3 regions of the Lentzea sp. NPDC005914 genome follow, and region 1 is predicted to be linked to each of the others. Evidence: riboswitches for the same ligand, from Rfam matches in the RefSeq annotation. Region 1 holds a riboswitch; each other region holds the start of a gene.

Evidence for each region. A riboswitch is a leader RNA that binds a small molecule or an ion and turns the genes downstream of it on or off. The one in region 1 is predicted to bind cobalamin.
Region 2: another riboswitch for cobalamin. It lies ahead of cobN (cobaltochelatase subunit CobN); the one in region 1 lies ahead of ABZ345_RS11365 (iron ABC transporter permease).
Region 3: another riboswitch for cobalamin. It lies ahead of ABZ345_RS10365 (putative cobaltochelatase); the one in region 1 lies ahead of ABZ345_RS11365 (iron ABC transporter permease).

Annotation. Positions count from the first base shown of each region.
Region 1 covers NZ_JBEXVQ010000006.1:312,459-319,779, forward strand. Annotated here, with positions in the region: gene cimA (citramalate synthase) at 1-330, opposite strand, end outside; gene ABZ345_RS11355 (ABC transporter substrate-binding protein) at 554-1,534, opposite strand; gene ABZ345_RS11360 (ABC transporter ATP-binding protein) at 1,531-2,271, opposite strand; gene ABZ345_RS11365 (iron ABC transporter permease) at 2,271-3,293, opposite strand; cobalamin riboswitch at 3,326-3,449, opposite strand; gene ABZ345_RS11370 (LuxR family transcriptional regulator) at 3,500-6,304, shown strand; gene ABZ345_RS11375 (hypothetical protein) at 6,280-7,321, opposite strand, start outside.
Region 2 covers NZ_JBEXVQ010000040.1:40,567-47,887, forward strand. Annotated here, with positions in the region: gene ABZ345_RS39030 (precorrin-2 C(20)-methyltransferase) at 1-1,246, opposite strand, end outside; gene ABZ345_RS39035 (precorrin-8X methylmutase) at 1,243-1,863, opposite strand; gene ABZ345_RS39040 (hypothetical protein) at 1,860-3,050, opposite strand; cobalamin riboswitch at 3,059-3,191, shown strand; gene cobN (cobaltochelatase subunit CobN) at 3,226-6,789, shown strand; gene ABZ345_RS39050 (helix-turn-helix domain-containing protein) at 6,750-7,321, opposite strand, start outside.
Region 3 covers NZ_JBEXVQ010000006.1:107,546-114,866, forward strand. Annotated here, with positions in the region: gene cobO (cob(I)yrinic acid a,c-diamide adenosyltransferase) at 1-21, opposite strand, end outside; gene ABZ345_RS10365 (putative cobaltochelatase) at 34-1,938, opposite strand; cobalamin riboswitch at 1,978-2,114, opposite strand; gene ABZ345_RS10370 (beta-eliminating lyase-related protein) at 2,144-3,103, opposite strand; gene ABZ345_RS10375 (hypothetical protein) at 3,126-4,187, opposite strand; gene ABZ345_RS10380 (8-amino-7-oxononanoate synthase) at 4,231-5,424, shown strand; gene ABZ345_RS10385 (GNAT family N-acetyltransferase) at 5,529-5,987, opposite strand; gene ABZ345_RS10390 (serine protease) at 6,001-6,735, opposite strand; gene ABZ345_RS10395 (LysE family translocator) at 6,884-7,321, shown strand, end outside.

The DNA.
Region 1 (7,321 bases):
CGTGACCACCGGCGCCTGGGAGTCCAGCAGCGCCTTGACCTGCGGGTCCTCCTCGACCTTGACCCCCGCCTTGCGAGTCGCGCCGAACGCGACCAGCTTGGCGTGCTTGAGCTCCAGGTCCCCTGCCGCCGCCCGCGCGAAGAACTCCGTGTCCTTGGGCATGGCACCGGGCCAGCCGCCCTCGATGAACCCGACGCCGAGACCGTCCAGCAGCCGCGCGACCGCGAGCTTGTCCGTGACGGAGTACGAAATGCCCTCACGTTGTGCGCCATCGCGCAACGTCGTGTCGTAGACGTGGAACTCGTCGCTCGGGCCGGCCATCGGGGTCATCTCCTCATCCGGGCAAACAAAAAGACCCCCCGCGGGATGCGAGAGGTCTGCGCGTCGGGTGCCAGGGGCGGCAACTACCCGACGCGCTCGTCAATAATGATGGCGACGTGCTGAACCATGACGCGGATGCTGCCACAGCTCAGCACGGCGTACCAAGCGCCGGGAGGAAATCTCCCACTATCTGGTCACGGTGAGTACTGGCGCACGCCTCTCAGTACTGGATTCACGCCTGTGACAGGTACTTCGCGAACGCCTCGATCGACGCCGGGTTGCGCGGCGACTCCACCAGTGCGGCGTATGGAAGCGCGAAGAACCGCTTGTTCCTGATCGCGGGCGAGTTCGCGAGGCCCGCGAAGCCCTCCAGGAACGCCTGCTTCTGCGCGGGCGTGTTCGCCTGCCCGTCCGCGTAGTCCACGATCAGCACGACGTCCGGGTCGCGCTGCACGACCGTCTCCCAGTTCACCGTGGCCCAGCTGTCGTCGAGGTCGGCGAAGATGTTGTCGCCGCCGGCCTTGGAGATCACGTCCTGCGGCGCCGCGTTCTTCCCGGACGTGAACGGCTGGTCCTGGCCGCTGTCGTAGAGGAACACGTTGGGCCGCGGCCTGCCGGCCATCAGCTTGCCCGCGTTCTCGATCTGAGCCTCGTAGGACCTGATGAGCTCCTCGGCCTTCGCCTCGACCCGGAAGATCTTCCCGAGGTTGCGCAGGTCCGTGTACAACGCGTCGAGCGCGGGCATGATGCCGCGCTGCTTGCCGGTGCCGTTGCGGCACGCCTCGGTCAGCTGGTACGTCGGGATTCCGATCTGCTTCAACGCGTCCGGGGTGAAGCCGGTGCTCTCGCTGAAGCCGTAGTTCCAGCCGGCGAGGACGAGATCGGCGTTCGCGCCCTGCACGACCTCCTTGGAGATCTTGTCGGACAGGTGCTTCGCGCTCTCGAAGTCCGTCTTCCACGGTGACGTGCGGACGTCGACGGTGTCGATGCCGTCGACCACGTACCCGGCCATCCGGTCCCTGAGGCCCAGCGCGAACATCAGCTCGGTGATGCCGGTGTCGTTGGTGACCACTTTGGACGGCACCTTGTCGTAGGTGACGTACTGGCCGCAGTTCTTCACCGTCACCGGGTCGGACGCGGAGGTGTCCTGCGCGACCGTGGCACCGCAGCCGGAGACGAGCAGCAGCGCTGCCGTGGCGAGTGCGATTCTCAAGGGGTGACCTCCTGGTCGAACAGGAGCTGGGGCACTCCCGTGGTGGGATGGGGAACCACGTGCGCGGTGACGTGGAAGACCTTGGCGATCAGCTCCGGCGTGAGCACGTCGTGCGGGGTGCCGCCCGCCACGAGCCGTCCCTCGTCGAGCACGTACAGCCGGTCGCAGTAGGACGCGGCGAGGTTGAGGTCGTGCAGCACGGTCAGAACGGTCCTGCCCAGCGTGCGGGCCAGCCGCAGCACGTCGAGCTGGTGGCGGATGTCGAGGTGGTTCGTCGGCTCGTCGAGCACGAGCACGTTCGGTTCCTGAGCGAGCGCGCGAGCGATGAGCACGCGCTGCCGCTCGCCACCGGACAGGGTCAGGAAGCTCCTGGCCGCGAGATGAGCCGCGTCCACTGTGGCCAGTGCCTCGGCGCAGACCCGCGCGTCCTTCGCGGGATCGCGCTCGTGCGGCAGCCTGCCCATCTCCACGACCTCGGCGACCGTGAAGTCGAACTCGACCTGCGACTCCTGGGTGAGCGCGGCGAGGTCCACGGCGAGGTTCTGTCGCTTGTGGACGTTCTCGCCGTCGACGAGCACGGCACCGGAGGTGGGCTTCAACGCCCGGTACACGCAGCGCAGCGTCGTCGACTTGCCGCTGCCGTTGGGGCCGATGATGCCGGCGACCTCGTTCTCGGCGCGGAGACTGATGTCGTCGACGATGCCCTTGACGGTCAGGCCGTCGAGCTCGACCAGCATCAGCGTCCCCCGAAGACGTAGGCCTTGCGGCGCATGAGGAACACGAAGCAGGGCACGCCGAGCGCGGCCGTGATCACGCCCAGCGGAAGCTCTTCGGGCGCCGCCAGCATGCGCGCGGCGACGTCGACCCAGACCAGGAAGCTGGCACCCGCGAGCGGCACCAGCGGCAGCACCTTGCGGTGATCGGCTCCCACGACCATGCGCGTGAGGTGCGGCAACATCAGCCCGACGAACCCGACCGCGCCGCTGACCGCCACCAGCACGCCGGTCATGGCCGCGGTGACCAGGAACAGGTGCGTGCGCAGGCGTTGCACCGGCACCCCGAGCGTGGTCGCGGTCTCGTCGCCCATCGCGAGCGCGTTGAGCGGCCGGGCCTTCGTCAGCAGATGGACGATGCCGCCCGCGGTGACGAACGCCGCTACCGGCAACGACTGCCAGCTCGCGCCACCGAGACTGCCGAGCAGCCACAGCATCGCGGCGCGGGAGGCGTCTCCCCGCGGTGCCTGGAAGACGAGGAGCATCGCGATCGCGGAGAACCCGTAGCCGAGCGCGGTGCCGGTCAGCACCAGCTTGAGCGGCGCGAGGCCCCGGTTCGTGCGCGCGGTGAGGTAGACGAGCACGCTCGCACCCAGCGCCGTCGTGAACGCGCCGACCGACATCGCGTACACGCCGAGCGAGGGCAGCACCCCGAGCGTGGCGACCGCGATCGCACCCACGCTGGCGCCCGACGAGATGCCGAGCACGTACGGGTCCGCGAGCGCGTTGCGCACCATCGCCTGCATCGCCACGCCCACGGTGGCGAGGCCCGCGCCGACGACCGCGGCCAGCAGCACGCGAGGCAGCCGGATGTCCCAGACGATGTGGTACTGCCCGGCGTCGGCGGCGGAGATCACCCCGCCGGTGATGGCGGCGTGCAGCAGTTCGGCGGTCTGGCCGAACGGGATGCTGACGGGGCCGAGCGAAACGCCCGCGACAACGCTGACGGCGAGCACGCCGACGAGCGCGCTGATCTTCCCGATCACTTGTTCCCTTCCCGCAGTCCACGGCAGGAGAGTTGCTTTGGTCTGCCGTGTGCGGGTATTCGGGCTCGCCCTCTCGCCGGAGGGCCTACCGTTGCGGGTCAGCGCCGGACTTCGACCGGACTTCCCCCACGCACGACCCACGCATGCTAACCCGAGCCTCGGCAGCGAGGTTCCGGCCGGCGACCGGAAGGCAGGTCCACCCAGGTATGGCTGAGTTACCCGGCCGGGCGCGAGAGCTCGCCGTCCTGCGCAGACTGCTGGCAGCGGACGGCGCCCGGTGCGTCGTGGTCACCGGTGAACCGGGAATCGGCAAGAGCAGGCTGCTGGCGGAACTGACGACGCTCGCGACGGGGTGGACGGTCCGCGGCGCACGCGCGGCGGAGTTCGAGTCGCACGTGCCGTTCGGGGTGTTCGTCACCGCACTCGACGACCACCTCGCGCGGCTGGAACCGGACAGGCTCGCCGTGCTCGGTCCCGAACGGCTCGGGTTGCTCGCGACGATCTTCCCCGCGATCCCCGCGGACGGCCCGGCGGACCTGGTGGACGCGGAGCGGTACCGGTTGCACAGGGCCGTCCGCGCACTGCTGGAGTTGCTCGTCGAACCGTGCGGGCTGGTGCTCGTGCTCGACGACCTGCACTGGGCGGACGAGGGTTCGGTGGAACTGCTCGACTTCCTGCTGCGGCACCCACCACGGGGGCGGCTGCTCCTCGCGCTGGCGAGCAGATCCCGGCAGACCTCGTCCCGCCTGTGGCACGCGTTGTCGCGCGCCGCGGCCGACGGTGTGGCCGAACTGCTGGAGCTCGCGCCGCTGGCTCTGGCGGACGCCGACCTGCTCCTGCCCGCCGAGCTCGGCCGGTCCCGGCGCGAGGAGATCCACCGGGCGGGCGCGGGAAATCCTTTCTACCTGGAGGCGCTGGTACGGGCCGACGCGAACGGCCTGCCGGTCGCCGTCCACGCGGTGCTCGCCGCCGAACTGGCCGCGTTGACGCCGCGGGAACGGGTCGTCGCCCATGCGGCCGCGGTCGTCGGGGACGACTTCGACGCCGGCTCTCTCGCCGAAACCGCGACGCTGGCACCGGAGTCGGTGCTCACCGATCTCGACCGGCTCGCCGACCGCGACCTGGTGCGGCTGGACGTCGCCACCGGCCGGTTCCGCTACCGCCACCCGCTCGTGCGCAGCGTCGCCTACCAGGACGCGGGTCCGGGCTGGCGGCTCCAGGCACACGGCAGGGCAGCGGCGGCGTTGCGACGCCGTGGGGCGCCTCCCGCCGAGTTCGCCCGGCACGTGGAGCGGTCCGCCGCCCGAGGCGATCTCGACGCCGTCGCGGTGCTCGGCGAGGCAGCCGAGGCGACGATGCACTCCACGCCCGCGACGGCGGCGCACTTCCTGCGGGCGGCCATCAGGTTGCTCCCCGACGCGGAGTCGGCCACGCCGCAACGACTTCTCCTGCTCGGGCGGCTGGCCCAGGCACTCGGTGCCACGGGAGATCTGCGGCAGGCCAGCGAGACGATGCACGAGGTGCTGCGGCTCCTGCCGGTCGAACTGACGGCCGCACGGGCGCGGACGGTGCGGGCCTGCGCGACCGTGGAACGGCTCCTCGGGCGCTACACCGAGGCCACGGCGATGCTGCGCGGCGAGTGGCGGCGGATCGCGGACACGGATGCTCATTCGGCGGCGGTGCTGCAGGTCGCGCTCCTCGCGGGCCGCAGCGTCGAACGGGAGCGTGCACCAGGCCGTGACGAAATCACCGAGGTGATCACGGCCGCACGGGACGCAGGGGATCCCACCCTGCTGGCCATGGCGCTGTCGGTCGCGACCCTCGTCGACCTGCGGGCGGACCGGCTGGACGAGGCGGCGGCGCTCGTCGACGGGCTGCCGGACGGCGACCTGGTCCGCGACATCGACGCGGTCTTCTGGCTGGGCTGGGCCGAAGCCTCCGCCGACCGGCTCACGGCGGCGGGCAGGCATGTCGGCCGAGGTCTGCGGCTCGCCCGCGCGAGTGGACAGACGCACGCGATCGCAGTGCTGACCGCGATCCGCGGGATGGTGCACGCCTACGTCGGCGAGCTGGCGGAGGCGGCGAACTGCTTCGAGGACGGCATGGAGACGGCCGAGCTGACCGACAGCGACGAGCTCCGCGTCACGGTGCTGACCTTCGGCTGCTGGATCACGGCGTTGCGCGGGGACCCGGCCGAGGCGGTGCGCCTGGGCGAACGGGCTGTGGCCATCGACGACCACTCCGTCGCCTCGAACACGTGGCGCAGCGGTCAGGCCGAGGCGATGCTGGCCCAGGCGCTGGTGCACAACGGCGATCCGCACGGCTGCGTCGAGGTGTTGCTGAGCACCGGTGGCGGACCCGAACTGCCCGCGGTGGACCCGCTCACCCGACCGTTGACCTACCAGCTGCTCGCCGAGGCCGAGGTCGCGATCGGCCGGGACGCCACCGGGTGGGCGGACCGCGCTGAGGACGCGGCCACAGCGCTCGGGGTGCCGCTGCGCACCGCGATGGCCGAGCTGGCCCGCGCGATCGCCACTCTCCCAACGGATCCGGCGGCGGCCGCACCGTTCGCGGTCGCCGCCGCCGGCACGTTCACCCGGCTCGGGGTGGCCGTGGAGGCGGGCCGGGCACACCTGCTCGCCGCCACCGCGTTCGGCGGCAGCGACGAGATCGAGTTGGCCCGTGAGCACTTCGTGGCCGCCCGCACGGTGTTCACCCGCTGCGACGCGCGGCTGTTCCTGCCCCAGTTGGCGCGGGAGGAACGGCGCATGAACGCACGCCGTCCCCGCCGCGCCGAGACGAACCGCTTCGACCTGACCGCCCGCGAGGTGGAGATCGCCGCGCTCGTCGCGGACGGTCTGACCAACCGGGACATCGGCCTGCGACTGCACCTGAGTCCCAGGACCGTCGAGGTCCACCTGGGACGGATCTACGCGAAGGCCGGGGTCTCCGGCCGGGCGGCGCTGGCCGGGGTGTGGGCGTCCGCTCAGTCGCCGAGGTCGCGCACGTAGAGGTTGGCGACCAGTGTGGGACTTCCGCCGAGGTTGGTCGCGTAGCTCGTGAACGCGACGTGGCGTCCGTCGGCCGAGATCGCGGGCGTTCCGCTCTGGCTGTTGGCCTCCTCCCCCGCGGAGGCGACGCTGACCCTGGTCGTGGTCGTGGTCACCATGTCGCGCCGGAAGACGTCCCAGCTGCCGTTGGTGTCGCCGGGGACCAGGTCCCACTCGCCGGACTGGAACGCGACGAACCGGCCGTCGGCCGAGATCACCGGGCGGTGCACGGGCGTGCCGCTGGTGCTCGTGCCGTCCGGGCCGAGGTTCACCTGGGTGGTCTTCTTGGTCTGCCGGTCGAATCGGAACACGTCGATGTCGACGTCACCGCCGGGAGAACTGTCGCCGGGCACCAGGTTCGACGCGTTGGACGTGTAGACGACGTAACGCCCGTCGGCCGAGATCGACGGCTGCCAGCTCACCGAGTCGCCCTCGAGGTTGGCGCTGGAGACGCTGACGCGGTTGGTGCGGCCGGTCTCCTGGTCGCGCACGAACACGTCGGACACGCGGTTGTTGTCGGACCACACCGCGAGGTTCGTCGCGTTGGACTCGAAGGCGACGTAACGGCCGTCGGCCGAGATCGAGGGCTTCTGGCTGGGCCCGTTGCTCTCGAAGCCGTTGGTCTCCATGCTGGCCTTGGTGATCCTCCCGTCAGTCCGGTCGTGGACGAAGACGTCGCGGTAGTTGTTCCAGTCGCGGTAGATCAGGTTCGACGCCAGCGAGTCGAACGCGACGAACCGGCCGTCGGCGGAGATCGACGGATTGAGGCTGTCGCTCTCGGCCTCCCGCTCGTAACGGCCGCGGCTGATCCTCGTGGTCGCCCCGGTCTGCCGGTCGTGCACGAAGACGTCCCAGTGGCCCAGGGTGTCCTCGGCCACCAGGTTCGTCGCGAACGACTCGAACGCGACGTAGCGGCCGTCCGCCGAGATCGACGGGTTGCGGCTGACGTTGTCGCCCTGAACGCCCGCGGAGTCGACG
Region 2 (7,321 bases), on a different contig from region 1:
GGTCGCGCATCTCCTGGACCTGGTGGGTGCGGGCCTTGGACGCCGGGTTGTAGATGGCGATCACGAGGTCTGCCTTGGCGGTGGCGGTCAGGCGTTCTTCGATGACGTCCCACGGCTTGAGCCTGTCGCTCAACGAGATCACCGCGTAGTCGTGGCCGAGCGGGGCACCTGCCTTGGCCGCCACGGCGTTCGCCGCGGTGACGCCAGGGATGACCTTGACCGGCACGTCCTGGGTTTCCGCGGCCACTTCCAGCACTGCGGTGGCCATGGCGAACACGCCGGGGTCGCCGGAGGAGATGACGGCCACCCGCTTGCCCTTGCGCGCCAGGTCGAGGGCGAACGCCGCTCGTTCCGACTCGACCTGGTTGTGCGAGGCGTGCTTGGTCTGGCCGGGCCGGTCCGGGACGCGGCCGAGGTAGGTGGTGTAGCCGACGAGGTCGTCCGCGGCTTCGATCTCCTGGCGCGCTTCCGGGGTGAGCCAGCCGCTCTTGCCGGGGCCGAGGCCGATGACGACGACTTCGCCCTTGGCGCGTGCGGGCTTGGAGTGGCTGGGGAGCAGGGCCAGGGAGAAGTACGGGACCGAGTCGGGGTCGACCTCGGCCAGGGGCGAGGTTTTCTGACGACCTGTGGTGGCTCGCTCGACGTACCAGGCGTTGTCGAGGCGGCCGGCGTCGTGCAGGGCCTGCTTGACGTTGCCGAAGGTGCGGCCCAGCTTGAGAATCGCGGCCGAGTCGGTGTCGGCGAGCCGGGCGGCGAGCTCGGCCGAGGGGAGGGTGCCGGGGAGGATCGTGAGGACCTCGTCGCGTTCCACCAGCGGGGTGCCGAGGACGGCACTGGCGCCGCTGACTGACGTCACGCCCGGGACGACTTCCCATTCGTAGCGGTCGGCCAGGCGTTTGTGCATGTGCATGTAGGAGCCGTAGAAGAACGGGTCGCCCGCGGCGAGGACGACCACGTCGCGGCCTGCGTCGAGGTGCGCGGCGAGTCGTGCGGCCGCCTCCTCGTAGAACTGGTCGATCTCGCCCTGGTAGTCGTCCGTGTCCTCGGTCGTCACCGGGTAGATGAGCTGTTCGAGGATCTGGCCTTCGCGAAAGTAGGGCTCCGCAATGGTTTTCGCGACGCTGCGGCCGTGGCGGGCGCTGTGGAAGGCGACCACGTCGGCTTCTCCGATGAGTCGTGCGGCCTTGACCGTCACGAGTTCCGGGTCGCCAGGACCCAGTCCGACGCCGTAGAGCTTGCCCGTCATTCTTCCTCGCTCGCGATCGCGTTGATGGCCGCCGCCGTCATGGCGCTGCCGCCGCGCCGGCCGTGCACCACGAGGTGCTCCAGGTCCGTTGCGGCCAAAGCTTCCTTGGACTCCGCCGCGCCGATGAAGCCCACCGGGATGCCCAGGACGGCGGCCGGTCGCGGGGCGCCCTTGGCGATCAGGTCGATCAGGTGGAACAGCGCCGTGGGGGCGTTGCCGACGGCGATGACGGCACCTTCGAAGCGGTCTTGGAGGAGTTCCAAGGCGGCTGCGCTGCGGGTGTTGCCGATGGTCTTGGCGAGGTCCGGGGTGCGCGGGTCCTGGAGGTAGCACAGGACTTCGTTGTCCTTGGGCAGACGGCGGCGGGTGACGCCGGACGCGACCATGTTGGCGTCGCACAGGATCGGGGCACCACTGCGCAGTGCTTCGCGGGCGTCGCGGACGACGTTGGGGGAGAAGGCGACGTCGTTCGGGAGATCGGTCATGCCGCACGCGTGGATCATGCGGACGACGACTTTCGCGACGTCCTCGGGGAACCTGGTGAGGTCCGATTCCGCGCGAATAGTGGCGAAGGACCGGCGGTAGATCTCCGCGCCGTCCTTGATGTACTCCGTCACCTGATCTCCTCGTAGCCGTCGCCGGTCGCGACGAACTCGATCACATCGCCCGCCGGGCGGCCGCATCGGCGCCCACAGCCCGACCAGTGAACCGCGCCGGGAGTGTCTGACCTGCCGGGACGTTCGGACCTGCCGCGACTGTCGGACGTGCCGTGACTGTCGGACGTGCCGGGACGTTCGGACGTGCCGCGACTGTCGGACCTGCCGGGACTGTCAGACCCGCTGCCTAGAATTGAAACTGGGGGTACCCGGCCGGGCGCGTGTGTGTGGTGTGAAGCGTTTGTGTCGTGTGACGCCTCAACCCAAGCGCGCGCATCGGCACGGACGTCGGACAACGACTTGGCGCAACCGGGGCGGCCGGCACAAGCGCTCACGCCGTGCCAGGGGGACGCTGGGTCGGTGATCAGGCCCGTCGTGTCGGTGCCAGCGGGCACGACCAAGCCACGCCACGGGGTCAGCCGGACCGGAACGCCGGGGAGCAGGTGCGCGTCGAGGCGACCCAGCGGCACGCCAGGGGTGGTCGGCGAAGGTGCGACAGGCGTCACAGCCGGGGTGATGCGCGGGGCGTCGGCGGTGCCGAAGTGCTCGGTGATCTTTCGCACACCGTCGTCCACTTCGGACAGGCGCCAGGCGGGGCCGCGCAGCTGCTGGAACAGGCGTGCGGCGGTCAGGAGCGCGTCAACGGGGTCGTCGACGCGGATGCCGGTGTCGCGGCCGGCGAGCAGGAGGGCGGTCGGGGCAGAAGTGCCGGCCGTGCCTGCTACCAGCCCGAAGTCGCCCCCGAGGCCGCTGACCGGCGCTCCGACCGTCACCAGGAAACGGCCTGGCAGACCAGCCAGTTCCTGGTCCGCGCACAGGGCGGCGTCCAGGGCGTCTACCAGCGGCTGGTTGTCCTCCAGGGGCGCGGCGATGATGTTGCGGATGCGTTCGTGGGTGTCCGAGGGCAGCAGGCCCGCCGCACGTAGGCGCGCACCTAGTTCGACGCCGTCCGCGAGGCCTCTGATCTGGAGGTTCGCGCGCGAAGTGAGTTCCAGCGTGCCGTCGCCGAGATCCATCGAAGCAACCCGGATCACGTCCCACTGCGCTGCCGAAAGCGTGCCGCCCGGAACCCGGATGCGCGCGAGGCCGCCGTCGGCCGCGGCGTGCAGCTCGACGGCGCCGGGGCAGGCATCCGGGTGACTACGCATAGGTCGGACTGTAACCCGCCGGTTAGGGTGAGCCCGAACGACGAAGCGCAGGAGGAAGCCGGTGTGAGTCCGGCGCGGTCCCGCCACTGTGACCAGCGGACGCTGGGAGTCAGGAACTCCGCTTCGCCTGTCACCCGCAACCTGGGGCGAGGACCCCACGAGGGATGGAGCCTGCGTGATCCTGCTGCTGTCGACCTCTGACACCGACCTGCTGTCGGCTCGGGCGAGTGGAGCCGAGTACCGCCTCGGCAACCCCGCGCGGCTCACGGCCGACGACCTGCCCGCGTTGATCGACGGGGTCAGCCTCGTGGTGGTGCGCATTCTGGGTGGGCGCCGGATGTGGGAGGAAGGGCTCGACTGGCTGCTGGCCAGCGGGTTGCCCGTGGTGGTGCTGGGCGGTGAGCAGCAACCGGACGCCGCGCTGATGGAGCTGTCGACGGTGCCCGGCGGGGTGTGTGCCGAGGCGCACCTCTACCTCGCGCACGGTGGGCCCGCGAATCTCGCCGAGCTGCACAAGTTCCTCGAAGACACGATTCTGCTGACCGGGCACGGGTTCGCGCCGCCCGCAGCCACGCCCACCTGGGGTGTGCTGGAGCGGGAAGGCAGCGCACAAGGCCCGACCGTCGCGGTGCTCTACTACCGGGCGCATCACGTCGCGGGGAACACGGCGTTCGTGCACGCGTTGTGCGACGCGATCGAGGCCAAGGGCGGGAAACCGCTGCCGGTCTACTGCTCGTCGTTGCGCACGGCGGAACCTGAGCTGCTGGAGACGCTCGGGAAGGCCGACGCGCTGATCGTCACGGTGCTGGCAGCGGGTGGCACGAACCCCGCGAAGGCGTCCGCTGGTGGGGACGACGACGCGTGGGACGTCGGGGCCCTGGCGGCGCTGGACGTGCCGATCCTGCAGGGGTTGTGCCTGACGTCGAGCCGTGAGTCGTGGGACGAGAACGACGACGGACTGTCCCCGTTGGACACCGCGACGCAGGTGGCGATCCCCGAGTTCGACGGGCGGATCATCACGGTTCCGTTCTCGTTCAAGGAGATCGACGAGGACGGGCTCACCGTCTACGTGGCGGATCCCGAACGCGCGCTGCGGGTCGCCGGAATCGCGGTCCGGCACGGGAAGCTGCGCCACATCCCCACCAAGGACCGCAAGATCGCGGTGATGCTGTCGGCCTACCCGACCAAACACTCGAGGATCGGCAACGCGGTCGGCCTCGACACCCCCGCGTCCACGGTCCGGCTGCTCAAAGCCATGGAAGACCACGGCTACGACATCGGCGACGAGCTGCCGGGCGTGCAGGAGCAGGACGGCGACGCGTTGATCCACGCGTTGATCGCGGCCGGCGGCCAGGACGCGGACTGGCTGACGCAGGAGCAGTTCGAGAGCAACCCCGTGCGCATCGCCGCGGCGGACTACCGCGAGTTCTACGAGACGCTGCCGGACGACTTCCGCGAGTCGATGCAGGAGCACTGGGGCGAGGCGCCCGGCTCGTTGTTCGTCGACCACTCGAAGTCCAAGGACGGCGAGATCGTGCTGGCGGCGCTGGAGTCGGGCAACGTCGTCGTGATCGTGCAGCCGCCGCGCGGGTTCGGCGAGAACCCCATCGCGATCTACCACGACCCGGACCTGCCGCCGTCGCACCACTATCTCGCGGCATACCGGTGGATCGAGTCGTCGTTCGGCGCGGACGCGGTGGTGCACGTCGGCAAGCACGGCAACCTGGAGTGGTTGCCCGGCAAGACCGTCGGCATGTCGGCGTCGTGCGGCACGGACGCGGCGCTCGGCGATCTGCCGCTGGTGTACCCGTTCCTCGTCAACGACCCGGGCGAAGGCACGCAGGCCAAGCGGCGCGCGCACGCGACGTTGGTCGACCACCTGGTGCCGCCGATGGCCCGCGCGGACAGCTACGGCGACATCGCGCGGCTGGAGCAGTTGCTCGACGAGTACGGCAACATCTCCGCGATGGACCCGGCGAAGCTGCCGGCGATCCGCGCGCAGATCTGGACGTTGATCCAGGCCGCGAAGCTCGACCACGACCTGGGCTTGGAGGACCGGCCGCACGAGGCCGAGTTCGACGAGTTCATCCTGCACGTCGACGGGTGGCTGTGCGAGGTCAAGGACGTGCAGATCCGCGACGGCCTGCACATCCTCGGCGAGGCGCCGACCGGGTCGGTGCGGGTCAACCTCGTGCTCGCGATGCTGCAGGCGCGGCAGATGTGGGGCGGTCAGGTCGCCGCGCTGCCGGGCCTGCGGGAGGCGCTCGGGCTCACGACCACCACGCGCGAAGACGTTGACGCCGTTGAGGAACAGGCTCGCGCGCTCGTCCAGGCGATGGAGGACGCGGGCTGGAACCGTGAGGTCGCGAAGACCCTGCACGACTCTGTTGACGTGCAGAAGATCCTGGAGTTCGCGGCCGTCGAGGTCGTGCCCAGGCTCGCCCGCACCACGGACGAGATGACGAACGTGCTGCACGCGTTGGACGGCGGGTACATCCCGGCCGGCCCGTCGGGTTCGCCGTTGCGCGGCTTGGTGAACGTGCTGCCGACCGGCCGGAACTTCTACTCGGTCGACCCGAAGGCCATCCCGTCGCGGCTCGCGTGGGAGACCGGCCAGGCGATGGCGGACTCACTGCTCGCCAGGTACCGCGAAGAGAACGACGGCGAGTGGCCGCCCTCGGTCGGCCTGTCGGTGTGGGGCACGTCGGCGATGCGCACGGCCGGTGACGACATCGCCGAGGTGTTCGCGCTGCTGGGCGTGCGACCGGTGTGGGACGACCAGTCCCGTCGCGTCACAGGGCTCGAGGTCATTGCGCTGGAGGAGCTGGAAAGGCCGCGCATCGACGTGACGGTCCGGATCTCCGGGTTCTTCCGCGACGCGTTCCCGCACGTCGTGTCCCTTTTGGACGACGCCGTGCAGCTCGTGGCGAACCTGGACGAGCCCGCGGGGCAGAACTTCGTGCGGGCGCACACTTTGCGGGACCTGGAAGAGCACGGCGACCAGCGCAGGGCCACGCTGCGGATCTTCGGCTCCAAGCCGGGCGCGTACGGTGCGGGCGTGCTGCCGTTGATCGACAGCCGCAACTGGCGCGACTCGTCGGACATCGCCGAGGTCTACGCGGTGTGGGGCGGGTACGCGTACGGGCGCGGGGTCGACGGCATCTCCGCGCGCGAGGACATGGAGTCGGCGTACCGGCGGATCGCGGTCGCGGCCAAGAACATCGACACCCGCGAGCACGACATCGCCGACTCGGACGACTACTTCCAGTACCACGGCGGCATGGTCACGATGGTGAAGGCGTTGACGGGCAAGGCACCCGCGGCCTACGTCGGTGACAGCACGCGTCCGGAGGCGGTGCGCACCCGGACGCTGACCGAGGAGACGTCACGGATCTTCCGGGCCCGCGTGGTGAACCCGCGCTGGGTCGGGGCGATGCGCAACCACGGCTACAAGGGCGCGTTCGAGCTGCAGGCGACGGTCGAGTACCTGTTCGGGTACGACGCGACGACCGGCGTGGTCGCGGACTGGATGTACGAGAAGCTGACCGAGACGTACGTGCTCGACCCGGAGACCCGCAAGTTCCTGCAGGCGTCGAACCCGTGGGCGTTGCACGGCATCGCCGAACGGCTGCTGGAAGCGGCCGAGCGCAAGATGTGGGAGCACCCGGAACCGTCCACTTTGGATGCTCTCCGCGCGGCCTACCTCGAAACCGAGGGCGACCTGGAGGACGGCGCCTGATCGAGCCTGACACAGCAATGTCCTGGTGACGGATCGAGGCTCGCGGTGTGACTGCGGGCCTCGATCCCGTCCAGGAGTCCGCTGATCAGGCACAGGTTCATCCCGCACACCAGTTGCGTGTGCTTCTGGGCCAGGCTGTGGAACGGGCAGTTGCCCAGCCGGATCGTCCGATCCTCCTGCTGCGGCTCGAACCCGAGGTCCTCCAACGCCCGCACGACGTCGCCGCCGGCTTCCTCCGCCAGGTCCTCGCCCCACTCGTAGGCGCGCCGGTTCAGGATCTCGCGCGCCGGCTCGCCCGAGGACTCCGACTCCAGCAGTGCGTCCGTGAGCAGATGGCTCGCCGCCTCGTACCGCCGGTCCGGCAGCGACACCTCGATCTGCTCCCCGGACCGCAGGTAGAGCTTCGCGGGACGGCCCGCGCCAGGCCCGGTGCGGCCCGAACGGCGCTCGTGGATCACGGCCAGCAGCCCCATCTCGACCAGCTTGTCCAGGTGGAACGCCGCGGTCGTGCGCGGCAGCCCGATGGCGGCCG
Region 3 (7,321 bases), 200 kb from region 1:
GGTGGGCTGTCCCTGTGGCACTTGGGTTTCTCCTTACGCGGCGCGGACTACGCCGGCGAGGTGGTCGGCGCTGAGCTGGTCGAGGCGGACGCAGGCGCCCTTCAGGGCCTCGGCGATCTTCTGGGCGAGCCCCAGGCGGATGTGGCCCTGTTCGCAGTCGACGACGACCACCGCGGTCTGTTCGAGCAGCCCGGCCGCTTTGAGCGCGTCCTTGGTCGGATCGCCGCCGAGTCCGGACGACGTGGCTCGGCCGTCGGTCAGCAGCACCACCAGCGGGCGCTTCTGCGGTTCCCTGAGCCGTTCGATCTCGAGGATCTTGTGGGTCTTGAGGATGCCGTCGGCCAGCGGGGTCCGGCCACCGGTGCGCATCTTCTTGAGACGGGTCGCGGCGGCGTCCACGGAAGTCGTTGGGGGCAAAGCGACTTCGGCGCTGCTGCCGCGGAACGTGATCACGCCGACCTTGTCGCGGCGCTGGTAGGCGTCGCGGAGCAGCGAGACGACCGCGCCGCTCACCGCAGACATGCGCTGGCGTGCGGCCATCGAGCCCGAGGCGTCGACCACGAACAGGATGAGGTTGGACTCCTTGCCCTCTCGCACCGCCTTGCGCAGGTCTGACGCGGCGAGGATGAGACCGGGGCTGGTGCGGCCGCGTTCGTGCTGGTGCGGCGCGGCGTTCAGGAGCGTGTCGACGAGGTGCAGGCCACTGCCGTCCACTTTGGACGAACGGACGATCCTGCCGGTGCGGGCGCGGGCCCTGGAACGCTTGCCCGGCGCGCCTTCTCCGACGCCGGGGACTTCCAGGAGCCTCGCCTTGAACGCCGGAGCGGGTTCCGGAGCCGGACGGTCGTTGGGCGCGTTCCCGTTGCCCTGGGGGCCTTCCTGCGGTTCGGGCAGCTCGCCGCCGCCGGGACCGTCGTCGTCGGGGCCGTCGCCGGGTTCCTCGGCGTGCTCGGCTGCCTCGCGCATGGCGTCCTCGAGCTGCTGCTCCTCGATGCCGGGCTCGTCGAACGGGTCGCGCCGGCGCCGGTGCGGCAGGGCGAGCCGCACGGCGGCCTCGACGTCCTGCTCCTCGACCTCGTCGGCGCCCCGCCAGGCCGCGTGGGCGGTGGCGGTGCGGGCGACGACGAGGTCCGCGCGCATGCCGTCGACCTCGAAAGCCGCGCAGACAGCGGCGATCCTGCGCACCTCACCGTCCGGAAGGGACACACGGGGCAGCTTGGCCCGCGCGTCGATGATCTGCTGCTTGAGCTGGGCGTCGTGGTGCGCCCAGAAGGAGGTGAACGACCCGGGGTCGTTCTCGTAGCCGAGCCGGCGCTTGATCACCTCGTACCGGGTGGCCACGTCCCGCGACGCCTTGACCGAGACCGTGAGCCCGAACCGGTCGAGCAGCTGAGGCCGGAGCTCGCCCTCCTCGGGGTTCATCGTGCCGACCAGAAGGAACTGGGACGGGTGCGACACCGAGACGCCTTCGCGTTCCACGTGCGCACGGCCCATCGCGGCGGCGTCGAGCAACAGGTCGACGAGGTGGTCGTGCAGCAGGTTGACCTCGTCGACGTAGAGCACGCCCCGGTGCGCGGTGGCGAGCAGACCCGGCTGGAACGCCCGCACGCCCTCGGTCAGGGCCTTCTCCAGGTCGAGCGAGCCGACCAGGCGGTCCTCGGTGGCGCCGACCGGCAGTTCGACGAGCTTGGCTGGCCGTCGTTCGCTGCCTTCGTGGGGCGCGTCGGGGCAGTCGGTGCTGCCGGGAACGCACCCGAAGCGACAGTTCCGCGAGACGTCCAGCTCCGGGAGGAGTGCGGCCAGGGCACGCACGATGGTCGACTTCGCGGTCCCCTTCTCGCCGCGGACGAGAACGCCGCCGATGCCGGGGTGCACGGCGTTCAGCAGCAGGGCGAGCCGGAGATCGTCATGTCCGACGACGGCCGAAAAGGGGTACATGCTCGGCGAAGTCCTTCCTCGGGTGTCCACGCCCGTGGCCGGTTGATCGAAGAGGGGGTCGAGTTCCTGACTCCCGGTCTCTCCAGGACCGGTCACAGTCGCGGGACGGCGCCGGATTCGCACCGGCTTCCTCGCACTCCCCTCACAGCCCCGGCATCGTCGCATTTCGCACCTGCGGGACCAACAGCCAGGTGAGCGACATCGCTCAGAGCAGGCTCTGGAAGTGCGCCCACGCCTCCTCGACCTCGTCCGCCGTCCACTCCAGCGCGGGCTCGGCGATCGTGACCTCGTTCTTCGCGAGCGTGCCGTCCCGCCAGAAGTTGCCGAGGAACTTGCCGCTGACCTCGGTCAGGTGCTTCGGATCGCCGGGCAGGTGCAGCGCGAACTGGTGGGTGTGCGGTTCCGGCAGGCCCATCGCCGCCGCCACGACCTTGGCGTGCTCGACGTACGTGCCGAGCTTCGGCAGGACGGTGTCGAGGCCGTGCAACGCCGAAAGCGCCGCTGGCCACTGCTGGAACAGCATGCCGCCGTAGCGGTGCCGCCACACCCGAGCCTGGTCGACGAAGTCCTGGCTGCCCGCGAGTGCCGCGCCGGAGACTCCCTCCAGCGACTTGTAGAACGACACGTAGACCGAGTCGAACAGGCCGGCGATCTCGGCCAGCGGCTTGCCCAGGCCGAACGTGCTCTCCCACAGCCGCGCGCCGTCGAGGTGCACGACCGCGTCCCGTTCACGGGCGGCGTCCACCGTCTCGGTCAGCTCGTCCCAGGTCGGCAGGATGAACCCGGCTTCGCGGTCCGGCACCTCCAGCAGCAGCGTCCCGAACGGCTCAGGACAGGTCGCGACCTCGGAGTTGCGCACCTTGATCGGACGGAGACCGGACAGCACGGTCAGCGCGTCGTCCTCGTGGTTGAGCGGGTGCGCCTGCGGATGCATCGCCACGATCGGGTTGTGCGTGCGGTCGGCCCAGCACTTCAGCGCGATCTGCTGCGCCATGGTCCCGGTCGGCACGAACAACGCGGCCTCGGTGCCCAGCAACTGCGCGACCCGCGCCTCCAGCGCGCCCACCGGGCCGCCGTCGCCGTACCGGTCGGGGTCGACGTCCGGCACGGGGCCGAGCCTCTCCAGCAGCGTCTTCTTGCGGGTTCCCGAGAGCTGACGATTCATCACCCGAGCATCAAACCTCAGGTCAGCGACTCACGGCCACCGACTTCGGCGCGCGGAACGACAGCAGGTTCAGCCACTGCGGATCCTCACCGACCAGGTGCAACGACGGCTCGTGCTCCGCCACGGTCCGCAACGTCACCGCGGTCTCCAACCGAGCCAGACCGGCGCCGAGACAGAAGTGGCGGCCGTAGCCGAACGCGAGGTGCCTGGGGTCGTTCTCCTTGCCGCTCAACAACAACACGAGCTCCGCACCGGCAGGAACGCGAACACCGGACAGCACGACCTCACGAGCAGTCAGCCGCCGCCAGGTCACCACGGGCGTGTCGGTCCGCAGCACGTCCTCCACGAACGACTCCGCGACACCCGGCACGCCCAGACGTGCCCACAACGCGCGGTCCTGCAGCGCACGACGCAACGCCGTGGACAGCAACTGAGTCGTCGTCTCCTGGCCCGCGATCAGCAGGAAGTAGCAGAGGCCGGCGGAGTCCTCGGCGGACACACCGGCGTCGGCCAGTGCTTCGAAGAGCTCGCCGTCCCGTGCGTGGTAACGCTTGATCAGCCACTGGTGGAAGTCGCCGACGTCGTCGACGAGCTCCAGCTGGCGTTCGGTGGAGATGTTGCCCCAGAAGAACTCCAGGGAACCCGTGCTCCAGCGCTTGAGCGTCGGGATGTCGACGTTCTCCAGGCCGAGGAGGTCCATCAGCACGATGGCGGGCGTGTCCCAGGCCAGGTCGTGCACGAGATCCGTGCCACCCAGGCGTTCCAAAACGAGCTCACGGATGCGAGGCTCCGCGGCGGCGACCCGAACCGGCGTGAAGAACGACGCGACGAGTCTGCGCAGGCCGGCGTGGGACTCGGAACCGTTGTTCGCGAGCGTCGGCGGCAGCGAGAAACGGGCCCTCACCAGGGCGCGCAACGCGGCCGGCGCGACCGGCGTGACGGCGGTCAGGGCGTTGTCGGGCAGGTAGGTGACAGGATCGGCGAGGATCGCGCGCACGTCGTCGTAACCCGACACCACCCAGCGGCCGTCGCAGAACTGCACCGGCGAGGTGAGTTCGGCGCGCGTGAAGGTGAACAGGTCCACGAGCGGCACGCTAGTCGGCGGATGGGAGACTCTGGCGGTGACCGTGAGCACAACTGAGGCGATTTCCAGTGGTGGTGAGTCCACGTTCGACTGGATCGACGTCCGTTCTGAAGCGAGGGCCAAGGCGGGTCTGACCCGCCGTCTCCGGCCGCGCACCTCGGACTCGACGGACCTCGACCTCGCCAGCAACGACTACCTCGGGCTCGCGAAGGACAAGCGCGTCGCCGGTGCCGCGGCCGCCGCCACGTTGAAGTGGGGTGCGGGCTCCACGGGGTCACGCCTGGTCACGGGGTCGACGGAACTGCACGCCGAACTGGAGTACGAGCTCGCGAACTTCTGCGGCTCGCAGTCGGCGCTGGTGTTCAGCAGCGGCTACCTGGCGAACCTCGCCGCGGTCACGGCGTTGTCCGGCCCCGGCACGGCGATCGTCGCCGACCAGCACATCCACGCGTCGCTGATCGACGGCACGCGGCTGTCCAAGGCGGACGTGGTCGTCGCGGACCATTGCGACGTCGGCAAGGTCCGGCACGCTCTGGAGACCCGCGGCAAGCGACGCGCGATCGTGGTCACGGACTCGGTGTTCTCCGTCGACGGCGACATCGCGCCTTTGAACGAGCTGCACGAGGCCTGCCGCGCCACCGGTGCCGCGCTCGTGGTCGACGACGCGCACGGGCTCGGTGTCGTCGGGCCCGGAGGACGAGGTGCGGTCGCCGAGGCGGGCATCATCAAGGCGCCGGACGTCATCACGACTCTGACGCTGAGCAAGTCGCTGGGCGCGCAGGGTGGTGCGGTGCTCGGGCCGAGCCGGGTGATCAAGCACCTGATCGACACCGCGCGCACGTTCATCTTCGACACCGGGCTCGCACCTTCGAGCGCGGCGGCGGCCCTCGCGGCGATCAAGATCCTGCGCGAGGAGCCGGACCGTCCCTCGCGCGCGCTGGCCGTGGCGCACGACCTGTCGAACCGGCTCAAGGAAGCCGGTTTTCAGGTGAGCACGCCGACGGCCGCCGTGGTGAGCGTGCGGGCTCCGTCGCCGGAGCAGGCGTTCCAGTGGGCCGAGAACTGCCGGACCAACGGCGTGGTCGTCGGGTGCTTCCGGCCGCCGTCGGTGCCGGACCAGATCAGCCGGCTGCGGCTGACCGCGCGGGCCGACCTGACCGAGGCGGAGATCGAACGCGCGGTGCGGGTGATCAGGGAGTGCGCGGCGGCCGCGGGTGTGGAGCCTCGGTCTCGGTGAGGCCGGCGCGCGGCATCGAGGCGTGCGGACCATCCGCATGCCGTCCTCGATGAACGCCGCGCTCTCGGGAAAGAAGCCGCACGGCTGGCGTGGAGCGCGCCGCGTCAGGGCGTGCGCACCATCCGCATGTGCGGGATGCCGTCCTCGATGAACTCCGCACCCTCCACCACGAACCCGAACGACGCGTAGAAGTCCGTCACGTACGTCTGCGCGTCGAGCACGCACGGCGTGGTGCCCACGTCGACCAGCGCGGCCTGCATCAACCGCCGGCTGAAGCCGCGGCCACGGGCCATGCGGGCCGTGGCGACGCGGCCGATGCGGAACGTGCCGTCGGGCTCCTCGACCAGGCGCAGGTACGCGAGCGGGTCGTGTGATCCGTCGGCTTCCAGCCAGAAGTGCCGGGTGCCCTGGTCCAGGTCGTGGCCGTCGACGTCGGCGTAGACGCAGTTCTGCTCGACTACGAAGACGTCCTGACGCAGACGCAGGATGGCGTAGAGCTGGCCGGGGCTCAGGTCGAGGCCCCACTGCCGGCGCAGAGTGGCGGGAAACGGTGTGGTTCGCACCGCACCTTGGATATCAGAAGCCCAGCACGGACCGGTAGTGAGCCAGACGGGTGTAGACACCCGGTTCGTCCGCCCGCGCACAGCCTCGGCCGAACGAGACGACACCCGCCAGCCTGCCCCGCACCACCAGGGGGCCGCCGGAATCGCCCGTGCACGCGTCACGGTTTCCTCGTCCTGCGCACAACATCGCACCCGGCCGGAAATCCGGCTCCTTCAGCATGCACTCCTGGTCCGACAAGATCGGCACGGTGACCTTGCGCAGGGTCATGGACGGCGGGGTGTTCTCGGCGGTGCGGCCCCAGCCGAGCACCATGCCCTCGTCGCCGACCTCGCCGAGCGCGATCGTCCGATACGGCAACGAGCGTTCCAGGGTCAGGATCGCCACGTCGTCGCCCTTGGTGACCTCGCGGTAGTCGGGGTGCCGCCACACGTCGACGACCTGAGCTTCGACGCCCTCGTCGTGGGAGCGCAGGTCGGTGCGGCCGGCGACCACGCGCACCTGGTCGGCCGGGCGCTGGTTCTTGCCCAGCACGCCCTTCAGCGTCACGCAGTGGGCGGCCGTCATGACCTTGTCCGGGGCCACCAGCGCGCCGCCGCAGATCAGCTGGCCGTCCGTGGTGGTGATTGCCACAACCCACGGGGTGTCGGCCACCCGCGCGGGTGTCCCCCCAACGATCGCATCAGCGGAGGAAGTACCGCTGACCAGCGCGATCACCGCCACCAGCACGGCAAGCCGCTTACCCCTCACGGACCACTCCTCGTTGCGCCAGGTGGACGATTGGTCACCAACGGTAGCGATCGCGCTAGGACGGCGTCAAAACCGGAGATTCTCGTGTTAGTGTCCAGTCAGGCCGGAGATTTTGCGGTCAGTGGCACAAATCACGGGGGTATGTACGGTGTTGTTCGACTTCGGCCAGGTTCCGGCCTTTCTCATCGCGTGCGCGGTCATCATCGTGACCCCCGGTGTTGACGCGTTCCTGTTGCTGCGCACGTCACTGCGGTCGGGCACGCGTTCGGGACTGCTCGCGCTGGCGGGCATCCACTCGGCCGCCGCGGTGCAGGTCGCGCTGGTGATCTCGGGGCTCGGCGTGGTGCTCGCGCAGTACCCGATGGTGCTCACGGCGCTGCGCTGGATCGGTGCCGCCTACCTGCTCTACCTGGCGGTTTCCATCACGCGGGGCCTCCTCAAGCGATCAGCCGCGGAGCCGGAGGAGGTCATGAGCACCAGGCCGTTCCGCCAGGGCTTCCTGACCAACATCACAAACCCGAAGATGATCCTGTTCTCGCTCGCGTTCCTGCCGCAGTTCATCGGATCGGGTGAACCGGCACCGCAA